2 regions of the Streptomyces sp. NPDC037126 genome follow, and region 1 is predicted to be linked to the other one. Evidence: riboswitches for the same ligand, from Rfam matches in the RefSeq annotation. Region 1 holds a riboswitch; the other holds the start of a gene.
What was found. Region 1 has a riboswitch for glycine ahead of gcvT (glycine cleavage system aminomethyltransferase GcvT). Riboswitches for the same ligand answer to the same signal wherever they lie in the genome.

Region 1 (7,149 bases):
GCGGCGGGGCGATGCCGACTCCGAGGAAGCTCAGCGCGGCCTCGAAGAGGATGTTCGTCGGGATGATCAGCGTCGAGTAGACGAGGATCGGGGCGACGAGGTTCGGGAGCAGCTCGCGGAACAGGATGTACGGTCCACGGGCTCCCAGGCTGGTGGCGGCCTCGACGAACTCCCGCCTGCGCAGGGTCATCGTCTGGGCGCGCACGATACGGCCGATGTAGGGCCAGCTGAAGAAGCCGATCACGAAGATCAGCACCGAGATCCGCAGCGGCAGGCCGTTGAGCCCGAAGAAGCCGTCCTGCACCGAGGCCGAGATGGCGATGGCGAACAGCAGCAGCGGGAACGCCAGGAAGGTGTCCATCAGCTTGCTGATGATGCTGTCGACCCAGCCACCGTAGTAGCCGGCGATCACGCCCAGCACGGTGCCGATGACCACCGAGAGGAGCGTGGCGCCGCCGGCGACCAGGAGGGAGACCCAGGAGCCGTCGATGATGCGGGCGAGCATGTCGCGGCCGTACTGCGGCTCCACACCCAGCGGGTGGGCCCAACTCATGCCGCCCCAGGCGCCCTTGGGAGCGAGCAGCGCGGGGTCGATGAGGTCCTGGTGGAACTTGTCCGGGTCGAGGCCGAAGATCGACTCGATCGGCTTGGCGAGCACCGCCATGAGAACGAGCAGAACGACGACGACGCCACCCGCCACGGCCAGCTTGTCCCGCTTGAACCGGGTCCAGGCGATCTGGCTGAGTGAACGCCCTTCGATCTGGCTCTTCTTGGCCCCGGCGAGCACGGACTCGGGAGGCGCTCCCGCCTCCGCCCCGGTGGTCTCGATCGGTGCGGTCACAGTTGACCTGACCCCTCTCGCCGGTGGTGACCGGCCTTTGTCCGCCGCTGTGGGCGGCTTGGTTCACTTACCTGCGCCGGCCGCACGTCGGTGACGGCCCAGAGACCCGGCTGTTCCTGTGACTGGTTCGAGCACAGGATCGACGGCCTCGCGTCTTGAGAGGCGAGTCTTCAATGCGGTCTCGATCACGCGCCAGGGTCGATGGAGAAAGTATGCGCAAACGTGATGCCGCCTAGGGGATTCCGTTATCCGAACAGCATGATCTGCCTGTCGGACACGGACATTGGGGGCATCGGGCCCCGAACCGACGGGGGCATCCGGGGCAGTTGAGAACAGACCCGGAGAAACGTGACCTGCGTCACACCCCTCCGCAGCCGCGTCCGGAAGGCGGGTCGGGACGTGGGTCGGCGCAGCCCTGGCCGGGCGTGCGGCCGGGGCCGGGAGGGCCGCGAGGGCCGGTCTGTCAGTAGCCGCCGTGCACCGGTGGGTAGCCGTACCCCGCCGCGGGGGCCTGGGGCTGGGGACCGGGGGCGTGGGCCTCGCGGTCGTAGAAGGGGCGGGCGTTGGCCCGCATCCACATCACGATCGGGTCGTACTCGTCGGTCATCGCGACCGTCGACACCGGCAGGCCCTCCGGGACCGCGCCGACGGACTGCTGCATCATCGCGCGCACCGAGTCCACGGCGGCGGGCGAGGTGTCGTACACGTCCAGGCCCAGCGCGAGGTAGGGCGCCCCGAGGGCGGGCTGCACCCAGGCGCGGCGCAGGGAGCGCAGCGCGGGGGTGCGGTGGGCGTTCTGCGCGAGCAGGGCGTAGAACTGCGGGACCTCGATGCCGGGTTCCGTCAGGCGCAGCGGGCCGGCCGGCTGGCGGTCCAGGCCGGTCGCGATGCGGCGCAGGTCCAGCCAGGGGATGCCCACGCCGCCGCCCGGGGCGTGCGGGTTGAGCCAGAGGCCGTAGTGGTCGGGATAGAGGGTGCGGGCCACGTCCAGGCCGTCGACCACCTCGTAGGAGCGGTTCCAGCCGCTGGCCGACAGCTCCTGGGCGGAGGTCACGCACGGGGCGTAGTGGAAGCCCGCGACCTCCATGTTCCCGTACTGGGCGTCCGCGGAGCCGGCCTGGCCGTGCCACAGCAGCATCCAGATCTGGCCGGAGGACGGGGCGGCGAGGGCGCGCAGCAGTGCCTCGTAGGCGTCGTAGCGTCCGGGCGTGACCTGGCGCAGCATGTGCTCCACGCTGCCGCTTGGGCTCGCGCTCACCTTTCTTACCGCCCCTTCGATTCTTTCCCCACGTTTGGACACAGCTTAAGCGCCGACGGGCCCGGGGCCCCGTGCCCGTACGCGGGTGCGGGTGCGCCCCGGCCCGCCGCGCCCCGCGGCCGGGCCGCATTTCGGGGCACGGCCCCGCACTCCTCGCGCCGGCCCTCGGCCGGTCAGTGGCCGTGCTGGTAGAACGGCCGGACGTTCGCCCTCAGCCAGTCGCCCACCGGGTCCTCGGCCACGTCCAGCAGGACGAGGTTCACCGGCCAGGCGACCGGGACCCTGCCGAGGGCACGGCCGAGTGCCTCCAGGGGAAGGGCGCGCAGATCGCCCTCCCACTGGGAGAGTTCGACGCCGACGAACATCACCGGGTCGGCCGTCTCGACGGCGGCCAGGCAGCGGCGGGCGGTGAGGACCACGCCGATCCCGTCGAACTCGGCGGAGGCGGCGGAGAGGAAGTCGACCGGGTCGTCCTGCCAGTCGGGCTCGAAGAGGCGGACCCGGCCGCCGGTGGCGAGGCCGTCGAGCGGGGTGCGGCCCGCGCGGCACAGTTCCGCGACGGCCTGCGGCGGCAGGGGGATGCCGACCACGCCACCGGGGTTCACCGCGATGCCGGCCTGCGGGGGCAGGCCGCGGGCGAACTCCACGGCGGGCGCGATCGTGTACGACATGTGGGAGCCGGCCACCTGGCGGAACTGCTCCTCCGAGCTGAACACCGGGACGTACACCTGACCGTCGATGTCCAGCGTGGGCAGGTCGAGCGGGCCGCTGTCCGGGCCGCCGCCGGCCGGCAGCGGGACCCAGACGAAGCTCCGGCCGAGGACCTCGATGATCCGGCCGCCCGCCGTGGGGACGCCTAGGGAGGCCGACAGCACCTCCTCCAGCTCGTTGCCGGGCCAACCGCCGTGCGGGTGGGGGTGCGCCTGTGCCGGGAAGTCCGCGGGAAAGTCCGCCGGGAAGTCCATCTGCCTACCGCCTGCTGGGAACCACTGCTGGGAACCTGAAGGCTAGCGGGTGGCTGTGACGGCGTCCCCCGGCCGGGCGGGCCCGGCGAAGCCTATGCGGTGCAGGGTGTCCGCCGCGGCCCGGTCGATCAGCACCGCCGAGCCGCAGCCCGGGGGCAGCTCGCCCCGCTCCACCGCGCCGAGCAGACGGGCCGTCGTACGCCGATGGCGGCCGAACGCGTAGCGGGAGACGCCCCGGCCGCGCTCGCGCTGGCCCTCCCGGGCCGTCCCGGGCGGGACGTCGAGCAGCAGCAGGTGCAGGGTGGCGCCGCGGCGGCGGGCCGCACGGGCGAGCCAGGCGCGCACCCAGGCCTGGGTGCCGCAGTCGTGCACCACGACGCCCGCCCCGGTGCGCAGGGCGCGGCGCAGGGCGGCGTAGTGGGCCGCGCGGACCAGGGGGCGGTAGAGAACGTACGGCAGGCGGCGGGGCAGGCGGGCCGCGAATCGGTCGCGGGTGTCCTGGGAGTCCACGCGGGGGCCCGCGACCGCGCGGCGCATCAGCGTGGACTTGCCGCCGCCGGGCAGGCCGGCGACCACCACGACGTCACCGGGGGCGAAGAGCAGGGCCCGCGGGCCGCGCGCGGCGAGGTCGCGCAGGTCCCGGACGGCCGGCTCGGGGTGCTCGGCGCGGCGCTCGCGGGCCGGGGCGCGGCGCTGCCGCGGCACCGCGGCGGCGGTGCCCGTCGCGTACGCCGTGGTTCTGTTCACCGTGATCGCCCTCCCCTGTGTCCCGGTAATATCCATGCCCGGCCAAAGTAAAGAGAAGGTAATGGAATGAGTGCGGCGGCCGGGGGCGCGTACCGCCACGGCGCGGTTACGGAGACGGCCCTGACGGGCGGGGCCGTGGCGTGCAATGATGTGGCCGCCAACTGCATACCGGCCGTTTGAATCCGCGCGGGAGAGTCCCCGGGTCCCCTCTGGACCGCCCGGGGCGCCGAAGGAGCAAGTCCCTCCCTTGAATCTCTCAGGCACCGTTACCGCGCGGGCGAGGCACATCTGAAAAGCGGGCCGCTGTGTCAGTGGCTCCACCCAAGGTGCAAGCCCTGATCGCCCCCGTGGCGGTCCTGGCGAACCTCTCAGGTTCCGATGACAGATGGGGAGGAACGTTCCTCGCCCCATCCCCGTGCCCTGGGAGACGACCGACCGATGAGCAGTACCGAACTCCGCCACACCGCGCTCGATGCCGTGCATCGCTCGCTCGGCGCGACGATGACCGACTTCGCGGGCTGGGACATGCCCCTGCGCTACGGCTCCGAGCGCGACGAGCACCTCGCCGTGCGCACCAAGGCCGGTCTGTTCGACCTCTCCCACATGGGCGAGATCACCGTCACCGGCCCCGAGGCCGCCGACTTCCTGAACATGGCCCTGGTCGGCAACATCGCCTCCATCGGCGTCGGCCGCGCCCGCTACACCATGATCTGCCAGGCCGACGGCGGCATCCTGGACGACCTGATCGTCTACCGGCTCGCCGAGACCGAGTACATGGTCGTGGCCAACGCCTCCAACGCCCAGGTCGTGCTGGACGCCCTGAGCGAGCGCTCCGGGGGCCTCGAGGTCGAGGTGCGCGACGACCGGGACGCCTACGCGCTGATCGCCGTGCAGGGCCCGGAGTCCCCCGGCATCCTGAAGTCGCTCACGGACGCCGACCTGGACGGCCTGAAGTACTACGCGGGCCTGCCCGGCACGGTCGCCGGCGTCCCCGCGCTGATCGCCCGCACCGGCTACACCGGCGAGGACGGCTTCGAGCTCTTCGTGAAGCCGGAGCACGCGGTCGAGCTGTGGCAGGCGCTGACCAAGGCCGGCGAGGGCGTCGGCCTGGTGGCGTGCGGCCTGTCCTGCCGCGACACGCTGCGCCTGGAGGCGGGCATGCCGCTGTACGGGCACGAGCTGACCACCGCCCTGACCCCCTTCGACGCCGGGCTCGGCCGCGTGGTCAAGTTCGACAAGGGCGACTTCGTCGGCCGCACGTCGCTCGTGGAGGCCGCCGCCCGCGCCGAGCAGAACCCGCCGCGCGTGCTCGTCGGCCTGATCGCCGAGGGCCGCCGCGTCCCGCGCGCCGGGTACCCCGTCGTCGCCGGCGGCCAGGTGATCGGCGAGGTCACCTCCGGCGCCCCCTCCCCCACGCTGGGCAAGCCGATCGCCATGGCCTATGTCGACGCCGCGCACGCGGCGCCCGGCACCGAGGGCGTCGGCGTCGACATCCGGGGCAGCCACGAGCCGTACGAGGTCGTGGCGCTGCCGTTCTACAAGCGCCAGAAGTAGACACTGGGCGCGGCCGCGCCCCGCACGGAGCCGGTCCGCGGCGGGCACGTGACCCTGCGCACACCCGCCCGCGCCCACCAGCAGTTTCCGTACTCCCCCCTCACCACCACTCCCGCGCGTACAGGAGAATTCAGGCCATGAGCAACCCCCAGCAGCTGCGCTACAGCAAGGAGCACGAGTGGCTGTCGGCCGCCGAGGACGGCGTCTCGACGGTCGGCATCACCGAGTTCGCGGCCAACGCGCTCGGCGATGTGGTCTACGCCCAGCTCCCCGAGGTCGGCTCCACCGTCGAGGCGGGCGAGACCTGCGGTGAGCTGGAGTCGACCAAGTCGGTCTCCGACCTCTACTCGCCGGTGGGCGGCGAGGTCACCGAGATCAACGAGGACGTCGTCAACGACCCGTCGCTGGTGAACTCCGCCCCCTTCGAGGGCGGCTGGCTGTTCAAGGTGCGCGTCACGGAGGAGCCGGGTGACCTGCTCTCCGCCGACGAGTACGCCGCCCACACCGCCGGCTGAGGAGTAGTGGCCGAATGACTGTCCTGAACACGCCCCTGCACGAGCTGGACCCGGAGATCGCCGCGGCGGTCGACGCCGAGCTGAACCGCCAGCAGTCCACCCTCGAGATGATCGCCTCCGAGAACTTCGCGCCGCTCGCGGTGATGGAGGCCCAGGGCTCGGTCCTCACCAACAAGTACGCCGAGGGCTACCCGGGCCGCCGCTACTACGGCGGCTGCGAGCACGTCGACGTCGCCGAGCAGATCGCCATCGACCGGATCAAGGAGCTGTTCGGCGCCGAGTACGCCAACGTGCAGCCCCACTCCGGCGCCTCCGCCAACCAGGCGGCCCTGTTCGCGCTGGCCCAGCCCGGGGACACCATCCTCGGCCTGGACCTCGCCCACGGCGGTCACCTGACCCACGGCATGCGGCTGAACTTCTCCGGCAAGCAGTTCAACGTGGTCGCCTACCACGTGGACGACTCGGGCCTGGTCGACATGGCCGAGGTCGAGCGGCTCGCCAAGGAGCACCGCCCCAAGGTGATCATCGCGGGCTGGTCCGCGTACCCGCGCCAGCTGGACTTCGCCGAGTTCCGCCGGATCGCCGACGAGGTCGGGGCCTACCTGTGGGTCGACATGGCGCACTTCGCGGGCCTGGTCGCCGCCGGTCTCCACCCGAACCCGGTGGAGCACGCGCACGTGGTCACCTCGACCACGCACAAGACCCTCGGCGGTCCGCGCGGCGGCATCATCCTCGCGAAGAAGGACTTCGCGAAGAAGCTGAACTCCTCGGTCTTCCCGGGCTTCCAGGGCGGCCCCCTGGAGCACGTGATCGCGGCCAAGGCGGTCTCCTTCAAGGTCGCCGCCTCGGAGGACTTCAAGGAGCGCCAGCGCCGTACGGTGGAGGGCGCCCGCATCCTCGCCGAGCGCCTGACCGCGGCGGACGCCCGCGAGGCCGGTGTCAACGTGCTGTCCGGCGGCACCGACGTGCACCTGATCCTGGTCGACCTGCGCGAGTCCGAGCTGGACGGCCAGCAGGCCGAGGACCGCCTCCACGAGGTCGGCATCACGGTCAACCGCAACGCGGTCCCGAACGACCCGCGCCCCCCGATGGTCACCTCGGGCCTGCGGATCGGCACGCCCGCCCTCGCCACCCGCGGCTTCACGGCCGAGGACTTCGCCGAGGTCGCGGACGTGATCGCCGAGGCGCTGAAGCCGTCGTACGACGCCGAGGCCCTGAAGGCGCGCGTGACGGCGCTCGCCGACAAGCACCCGCTGTACCCGGGTCTGA
Region 2 (7,149 bases), on a different contig from region 1:
GCCTGGTCGATGCGGCGCACCGGCGGCCAGTACTTGTCGGCGACCGAGACGCCGGCCGGGAAGACGGCGTCCTCGCGGCTGTAGGCGTGCGTCCACTCACCGCCGAGCGCGGCCGCGGTGTGCGGCGCGTTGCACAGCGGGTTGTCCTCCGCCGGCCACTCGCCCGAACCGACCTTCTCGATCTCCGCGCGGATGGCGATCATCGCGTCGCAGAACCGGTCCAGCTCGGAGATGTCCTCCGACTCGGTCGGCTCGATCATCAGCGTGCCGGCCACCGGGAAGGACATGGTGGGCGCGTGGAAGCCGTAGTCGATCAGGCGCTTGGCCACGTCGTCCACGCTCACACCGGTCGCCTTGGTCAGCGGGCGCAGGTCGATGATGCACTCGTGCGCGACCAGACCGCCGGGGCCGGTGTAGAGCACCGGGAAGTGCGGCTCCAGGCGCTTGGCGATGTAGTTCGCCGAGAGCACGGCCACCTGCGTGGCCCGCTTCAGGCCCTCGCCGCCCATCAGGCGGACGTACGCCCAGGAGATCGGCAGGATGCCCGCGGAGCCGAACGGCGCCGCCGAGATCGGACCGACGCCGGTCTCCGGGCCGGCCGCAGGCTGCAGCGGGTGGTTCGGCAGGTACGGCGCCAGGTGCGAGCGGACCGCGACCGGGCCGACGCCGGGGCCACCACCGCCGTGCGGGATGCAGAACGTCTTGTGCAGGTTCAGGTGGGAGACGTCGCCGCCGAAGTGACCGGGCTTGGCGAGGCCGACCAGCGCGTTGAGGTTGGCGCCGTCGACGTACACCTGGCCGCCGGCCTCGTGCACCTGGGCGCAGATGTCGGCGACGTGCTCCTCGAACACACCGTGCGTGGACGGGTAGGTGATCATCAGCACGGCCAGCTCGTCGCGGTGCTTCTCGATCTTCGCCCGCAGGTCCTCGACGTCGATCTCGCCGTCCTCGGCGGTCTTGACGACGACGACCTTCATGCCGGCCATGACCGCGCTGGCGGCGTTGGTGCCGTGCGCGGAGGACGGGATGAGGCAGATGGTCCGCTGGTCGTCGCCATTGGCACGGTGGTAGCCGCGCACCGCGAGCAGACCGGCCAGCTCGCCCTGCGAACCGGCGTTCGGCTGCAGGGAGACCTTGTCGTACCCGGTGACCTCGGCGAGACGCTCCTCCAGCTCGTGGATGAGCGTGAGGTAGCCCTCGGCCTGCTCGGCGGGCGCGAAGGGGTGCAGCTGGCCGAACTCGGGCCAGGTGACCGGCTCCATCTCGGTCGTCGCGTTGAGCTTCATGGTGCAGGAGCCCAGCGGGATCATGCCGCGGTCGAGCGCGTAGTCGCGGTCGGACAGCCTGCGCAGGTAGCGCAGCATCGCGGTCTCGGAGCGGTGCTCGTGGAAGACCGGGTGGGTGAGGTAGGCGTCGGTGCGCTGCATCGCCTCGGGCAGCGTGTCCGCGGCGACCGCGTCCAGCGCCTCGATGTCGCCCTCGACGCCGAAGGCGGACCAGACGGCGGCGAGCTGCGCCCGCACGGTGGTCTCGTCGCAGGCCAGCGAGACGTGGTCGGAGTCGACCAGGCGGAGGTTGACCCCGTTGTCCCGGGCGGCGGCGACGATCTCGGCCGCCTTGCCGGGCACACGAGCGGTCAGCGTGTCGAAGTAGGCGCCGTGGACGATCTCGACGCCGCCGGCCTTCAGGCCCTCGGCGAGGATCGTGGCGTAGCGGTGGGTGCGGCGGGCGATCGTCCGCAGCCCCTCGGGGCCGTGGTAGACGGCGTACATGCCGGCCATCACCGCGAGCAGCACCTGGGCGGTGCAGATGTTGCTGGTGGCCTTCTCACGGCGGATGTGCTGCTCACGGGTCTGCAGCGCGAGCCGGTAGGCCTTGTGGCCGTCCGCGTCGACGGACACACCGACGAGGCGTCCGGGAAGGCTGCGGGCGAACTTCTCGTGCACGGCCATGTAGCCGGCGTGCGGACCGCCGAAGCCCATCGGGACGCCGAAGCGCTGGGTGGTGCCGACCGCGATGTCCGCGCCCAGCTCGCCCGGCGAGGTGAGCAGGGTCAGCGCGAGCAGGTCGGCGGCGACGGTGACGAGCGCGCCCAGCTCGTGCGCCTGCTCGATGACGGGCTTGATGTCGCGTACGGCACCGGAGGCGCCGGGGTACTGGATCAGCACGCCGTTGATCTCGCGCGCCGCGATGTCGGCCGGGATGCCGTCGCTGAGGTCGGCGACGACGACCTCGACACCGGCCGGCTCGGCACGCGTCTCGATGACCGCGATGGTCTGCGGCAGCGCGTCCGCGTCGATCAGGAACAGGCCCTTCTTGTTCCTGCCCATGCGCCGGGACAGCGCCACGGCCTCGGCCGCGGCCGTGCCCTCGTCCAGCAGCGAGGCGCCGGAGGTGGGCAGGCCGGTCAGCTCGGCGACCACGGTCTGGAAGTTCAGCAGGGCCTCCAGGCGGCCCTGGGAGATCTCCGGCTGGTACGGCGTGTAGGCGGTGTACCAGGCCGGGTTCTCCATGACGTTGCGCAGGATGACCGGCGGGGTGAAGGTGCCGTAGTAGCCCAGGCCGATCATGGAGCCGAGAACCTGGTTGCGGTCGGCGAGCGAGCGCAGTTCGGCGAGCACCTCGGCCTCGGTGCGGGCACCCGGCAGGTCCAGGGCGTCGGCGTTCTTGATGACATCCGGAACCGCGGCGGCGGTCAGCTCGTCGAGGGAGCCGTAGCCGACCGAGGCGAGCATCTTGGCCCGCGCCTCGTGGTCGGGCCCGATGTGGCGCTGCTCGAAGGGGATGCCCGATTCGAGCTCGGCGAGCGGAATGCGGTGGGCGGTCATTGCGGAGGCCTCCTGGTCTGACGCGACCTTCGAGGGGCACCACGGCGCGGGTACCCCGACGGCCTCCCCCTCTGTCATCTCAACCTGAGAGCTTCACCAGGCGCCCGCGGACGCCGGCTTTCACCGTCGGTGAGGGCGGGAGCCGTCGACACCCGCCCTGCTTTCCAGAGTGACCTCGTCCGTGCGGTACGTGAGCCTGAGAGATTCCGGGGAGGATTTGCTCCTTCGGCGCCTCCGATGTGGTCGGAGGACTCTCCCGCACGGGGTCAGCAGCCGCTGTCAGCCTACCAGCGAGGTCAACACGGGAGCCCTCGAGTGGCCGCCTCCCTGAATGTGCTCTTTTGTAGTGCTTACGGATGAGTTGCGACCAAGTGGAGGGAGAGGGACCGTGCAGACCGACATCGATCCGCGCAACCTGATCGGCCGCAAGGCGTTCGACCGCGATGGCACCAAGATCGGCACCATCGACGAGGTGTATCTCGACGACGCCACCGGCGTGCCCGAATGGGCGGCCATACGCACCGGCCTTTTCTCCCGGGACGCGTTCGTCCCCCTGGAGCCCAGCGAACTCGTCGAGGGCACCCTCCACGTCCCGTTCGAGCGCGCCCTGATCAGGGACGCCCCCGACTTCGGCGTGGGCCGGCACCTCTCCCCCGAACAGGAACTCCAGCTCTACCACCACTACGGTCTCGACGTGGCCGGACCTCCCTCCGTACCGGACCACGACTTCGGCAAGCTGGCGGGCTCGGAGGAGGCCTGATCGCGGACCTCTTCCAGGGCCCCGGGCGGGTCGGCGCCCGACGGAACGAGCGGAGCCGGCGGGTGTGCGGGAGCCTGAACCAGCGGCAGGGGCTCGGCGGGCTCCAGCGCGGGATCGCCGACGGGGAACGTCCGCACGCGCCCCGGAGTGGCCTGCAGCGGCGTCTCGAACCGCACCGTGACCCGCCCCAGCCCGCTCCCCTGCACCCAGCCGGCTCCGTACTCCTCGTGCCGCACGTCCTGCCCCGCGCGCCAGTGCCGCTCGGCGGGTTCCGGCGGCACCGTCACGGCGTCGGCCACGGCCTCCCGCGGCTCCTCGGCCGCCCGCACCGGCATCGCCTGCGCGAACAGGTCCTCCTGTGTGTAGTCGGCGAGCCCGGAGACACCCACGCCGAGCAGCCGGACCCCGCCCGTGGTGTCCACCGAGTCCAGCAGCCGGGCCGCCGCCTCCCGGACGACCGCAGGATCGTCCGTGGGGCCTCTGAGAGTCTCCGAGCGGGTCAGGGTGGAGAAGTCGTACCGGCGCACCTTCAGCACGATGGTCCGCCCGGACAGCCCGGCGCCGCGCAGCCGGCCCACGCACCGGTCGGCGAGCCGCTGCACCTCCAGGGCGATGCGCAGCCGGTCGTGGATGTCCACGTCGTAGGTGTCCTCGACCGACACCGACTTCGCCTCGCGCTCGGCCACCACCGGCCGCTCGTCGCGAGCCAGGGCCATCGCGTACAGCGCCTGCCCGTGCGCCTTGCCGACCAGCCGTACGAGTTCGTCCTCACCCGCCTCGGCCAGCTCATCGACCGTGGTGATCCCCGCCCGCCGCAGATGGTCGCCCGTGGCCGGCCCCACCCCCGGCAGGGTGCGCACCGGCATCGGCCCCAGCAGCGCCCGCTCGGTCCCCGGCTCGATGAGCACCAGCCCGTCCGGCTTGGCCTGCTCGGAGGCGATCTTCGCGAGCATCTTGGACGCGGCCAGGCCCACCGACCCGGTCAGCCCCGTCACCGCGCGGATGTCCGCGCGCAGCCTGACGCCCGTCAGCTGCGCCGACTCCGCGTCCCAGGCCACTCCCCCGGCCTCCAGGTCGACGAACGCCTCGTCCAGGCTGAGCGGCTCCACCAGCGGCGACAGCTCACGCAGCAGCGCCATCACCTGCTCGCTGATCGACCGGTACAGGGTGAAGCGCGGCACGAGGTACGCGGCGTTGGGCGCCAGCCTGCGGGCCTGGGCCATGGGCATCGCCGAATGCACTCCGAAGACCCGAGCCTCGTACGACGCGGTGGCCACCACACCGCGCGGCCCGAGCCCGCCCACGACGACCGCTTTCCCGCGCAGGCTCGGCTTGGACGCCTGCTCCACCGAGGCGTAGAAGGCATCCATGTCGAGATGCAGGATCGTGGGCGCGTTTCTCACATCTCCGATGCTGCACCACGGCACTGACAACGCGGTGGCGCGGGAGCGCGCCCGGTGGGACCGGTTGTCAGACCGCCCGGTTGCGGCGCCGCGCCAGCTCGTCCGCGGGGTTGGGACCCACGAGGGTCTCGCCCGTGTCGACGCGCTCGCCGTGCAGCTGCGAGAGGGCGCTCTCCACGTCCCGCCACACCACGCCGACCGCGATCCCGAAGATGCCCTGACCGCCCTGGAGCAGAGCGTGGACCTCGTCCGGCGAGGTGCACTCGTAGACGGTGGCGCCGTCGCTCATGAGGGTCATGCGCTCCAGGTCACGAAAACCGCGCTCCCTGAGGTGCTGCACGGCCGTGCGGATGTTCTGGAGCGAGACCCCGGTGTCCAGGAACCGCTTGACGATCTTCAGGACGACGACGTCCCGGAAGCTGTACAGACGCTGGCTCCCCGACCCGTACGCGGGCCGCACACTCGGCTCGACCAGGCCCGTGCGGGCCCAGTAGTCGAGCTGCCGGTACGTGATTCCGGCCGCCGCGCAGGCCGTGGGCCCCCGGTAGCCGATCTCCTCGGACGTCATCGACGCCGCCCCTCCGCCGTCCGGCACCGCCGTCGGCCGCTGCGGAGCGTGATCCACCGCGCTGCTGTGAACCGGGTACGGACCGCTCTCCCCGAGACCGCGCACGGGAGCACCCCCAGCCGTACCGTCGCCGCTGGTTCTCACGCCGACCTCCGTCCTTGACCTGCCTTCTCGACGGTAGGCAGTCACCAGGGGTGCGTCAACGATCGCCACACTCGGCACGCCGAGTGATAATCACCCAAGGAGTGGTTTCCCGTGTCCCACCGCGGGGAAAGGCTAGCCGAATGCGCTCGCGGAGAGCCTTGAGACGCTCTCAATGGCCGGTGGCAATTGCCCGCGGGAGCAGTCCCGAAACACCCTCGGTCGAACCCTGGAAGGCCTGGTCCGGCGGGCCGAGCCGACTCTCGCCGACCGCCGGCGCCCGCCCCCGGATCGCGCTCACCGACCGCGCGTGCTCACTGGCTGCTGGTGCCGAAGTCCTCGGGCGAGATCTGGTCGAGGAACTCGCGGAACTTCTCCACCTCGTCCTCCTGCTCGTCCGGAATCGCGATGCCCGCGTCGTCCAGCACCGTGTCGCTGCCGTAGATCGGCGTCCCCGTGCGCAGGGCCAGCGCTATGGCATCGGAGGGACGGGCACTGACCTCGACACCGCTGGCGAAGACCAGCTCGGCGTAGAAGACGCCTTCCCGCAGGTCGGTGATGCGTACTTCGGTCAGCTCCTGGCCGACAGCCTCCAGCACGTCCTTGAACAGGTCGTGGGTCAGCGGCCTGGCGGGCGCCATGCCCTGCTGGGCGAAAGCGATCGCCGTCGCCTCCCCCGGCCCGATCCAGATGGGGAGGTAACGGTCGCCCCCCACTTCGCGCAGGAGCACGATCGGTTGGTTGGAGGGCATTTCGACCCGGACACCTACGACATCGAGCTCGTTCACACAGCAACCCTAGGCCGTGCCCGGGATGTTTGGGTAGTCGGGCCGGGAACAGGTGCCCGATCCGGTCGCCTGCGACGCCGTCCGTCAGGGAAGCCGCACCCCGAGAGCGTTCTTCACCATGGCCGCGTGCAGCTTCACCGTGAGCGCGGCCAGCTCCTTCGTACGAGCCTCGGCATGCGCCCTGGTCTGCGGGTTCCGATGGCGCTTGAGCGGCGCCACCACCTGGTCGACGAGGCCGGCCTCGCGGTCGGCGGCCGCCTTCATCACCCGGAGGTGGCGCGGCTCGATCCCGAAGCGCCCCAGCTCGGAGACGAGCGAGGCGACGGTGACGGCCTCCGCGTCGTAGGCCCCGTCCGCCAGCGGAGCGATGAGCCCGTAGGACTCCCACTCCTTCAGTTCGCCCTCGTCGATGTCCGCGGCCGCGAGCAGCTCGGCCCTGCCGAGCCGCGCCACCGTGCGCTCCTCCCGCGACTCCGGTGTCTCGTCCCCGGTGCGCTGGCGGCCCACCACGGGCAGCTGCACGGCCTCGCCGCGCTCCATGGCGTCCAGGTGCTCGCGGATCACCTTGAGCGGCAGATAGTGGTCCCGCTGCATTCTCAGGACGTGTCCGAGACGCTCGACGTCACCGGGACCGAACTTGCGGTACCCCGAAGGGGTCCGC

Region 2: linked by a shared signal. The riboswitch ahead of gcvP (aminomethyl-transferring glycine dehydrogenase) and the one ahead of gcvT (glycine cleavage system aminomethyltransferase GcvT) in region 1 are both predicted to bind glycine.

What each region holds. Positions count from the first base shown of each region.
Region 1 is NZ_JBVJTD010000010.1:52,717-59,865, reverse strand. It holds gene ACZ7FF_RS22370 (ABC transporter permease) at 1-841, opposite strand, end outside; gene ACZ7FF_RS22365 (enhanced serine sensitivity protein SseB C-terminal domain-containing protein) at 1,305-2,066, opposite strand; gene ACZ7FF_RS22360 (enhanced serine sensitivity protein SseB) at 2,273-3,064, opposite strand; gene ACZ7FF_RS22355 (AAA family ATPase) at 3,107-3,817, opposite strand; glycine riboswitch at 3,989-4,093, shown strand; glycine riboswitch at 4,094-4,206, shown strand; gene gcvT (glycine cleavage system aminomethyltransferase GcvT) at 4,250-5,365, shown strand; gene gcvH (glycine cleavage system protein GcvH) at 5,503-5,880, shown strand; gene glyA (serine hydroxymethyltransferase) at 5,895-7,149, shown strand, end outside.
Region 2 is NZ_JBVJTD010000006.1:7,223-14,371, reverse strand. It holds gene gcvP (aminomethyl-transferring glycine dehydrogenase) at 1-2,828, opposite strand, end outside; glycine riboswitch at 3,003-3,097, opposite strand; gene ACZ7FF_RS15925 (PRC-barrel domain-containing protein) at 3,217-3,588, shown strand; gene ACZ7FF_RS15920 (DNA polymerase IV) at 3,510-4,991, opposite strand; gene ACZ7FF_RS15915 (MerR family transcriptional regulator) at 5,059-5,703, opposite strand; gene ACZ7FF_RS15910 (bifunctional nuclease family protein) at 6,015-6,488, opposite strand; gene ftsR (transcriptional regulator FtsR) at 6,573-7,149, opposite strand, start outside.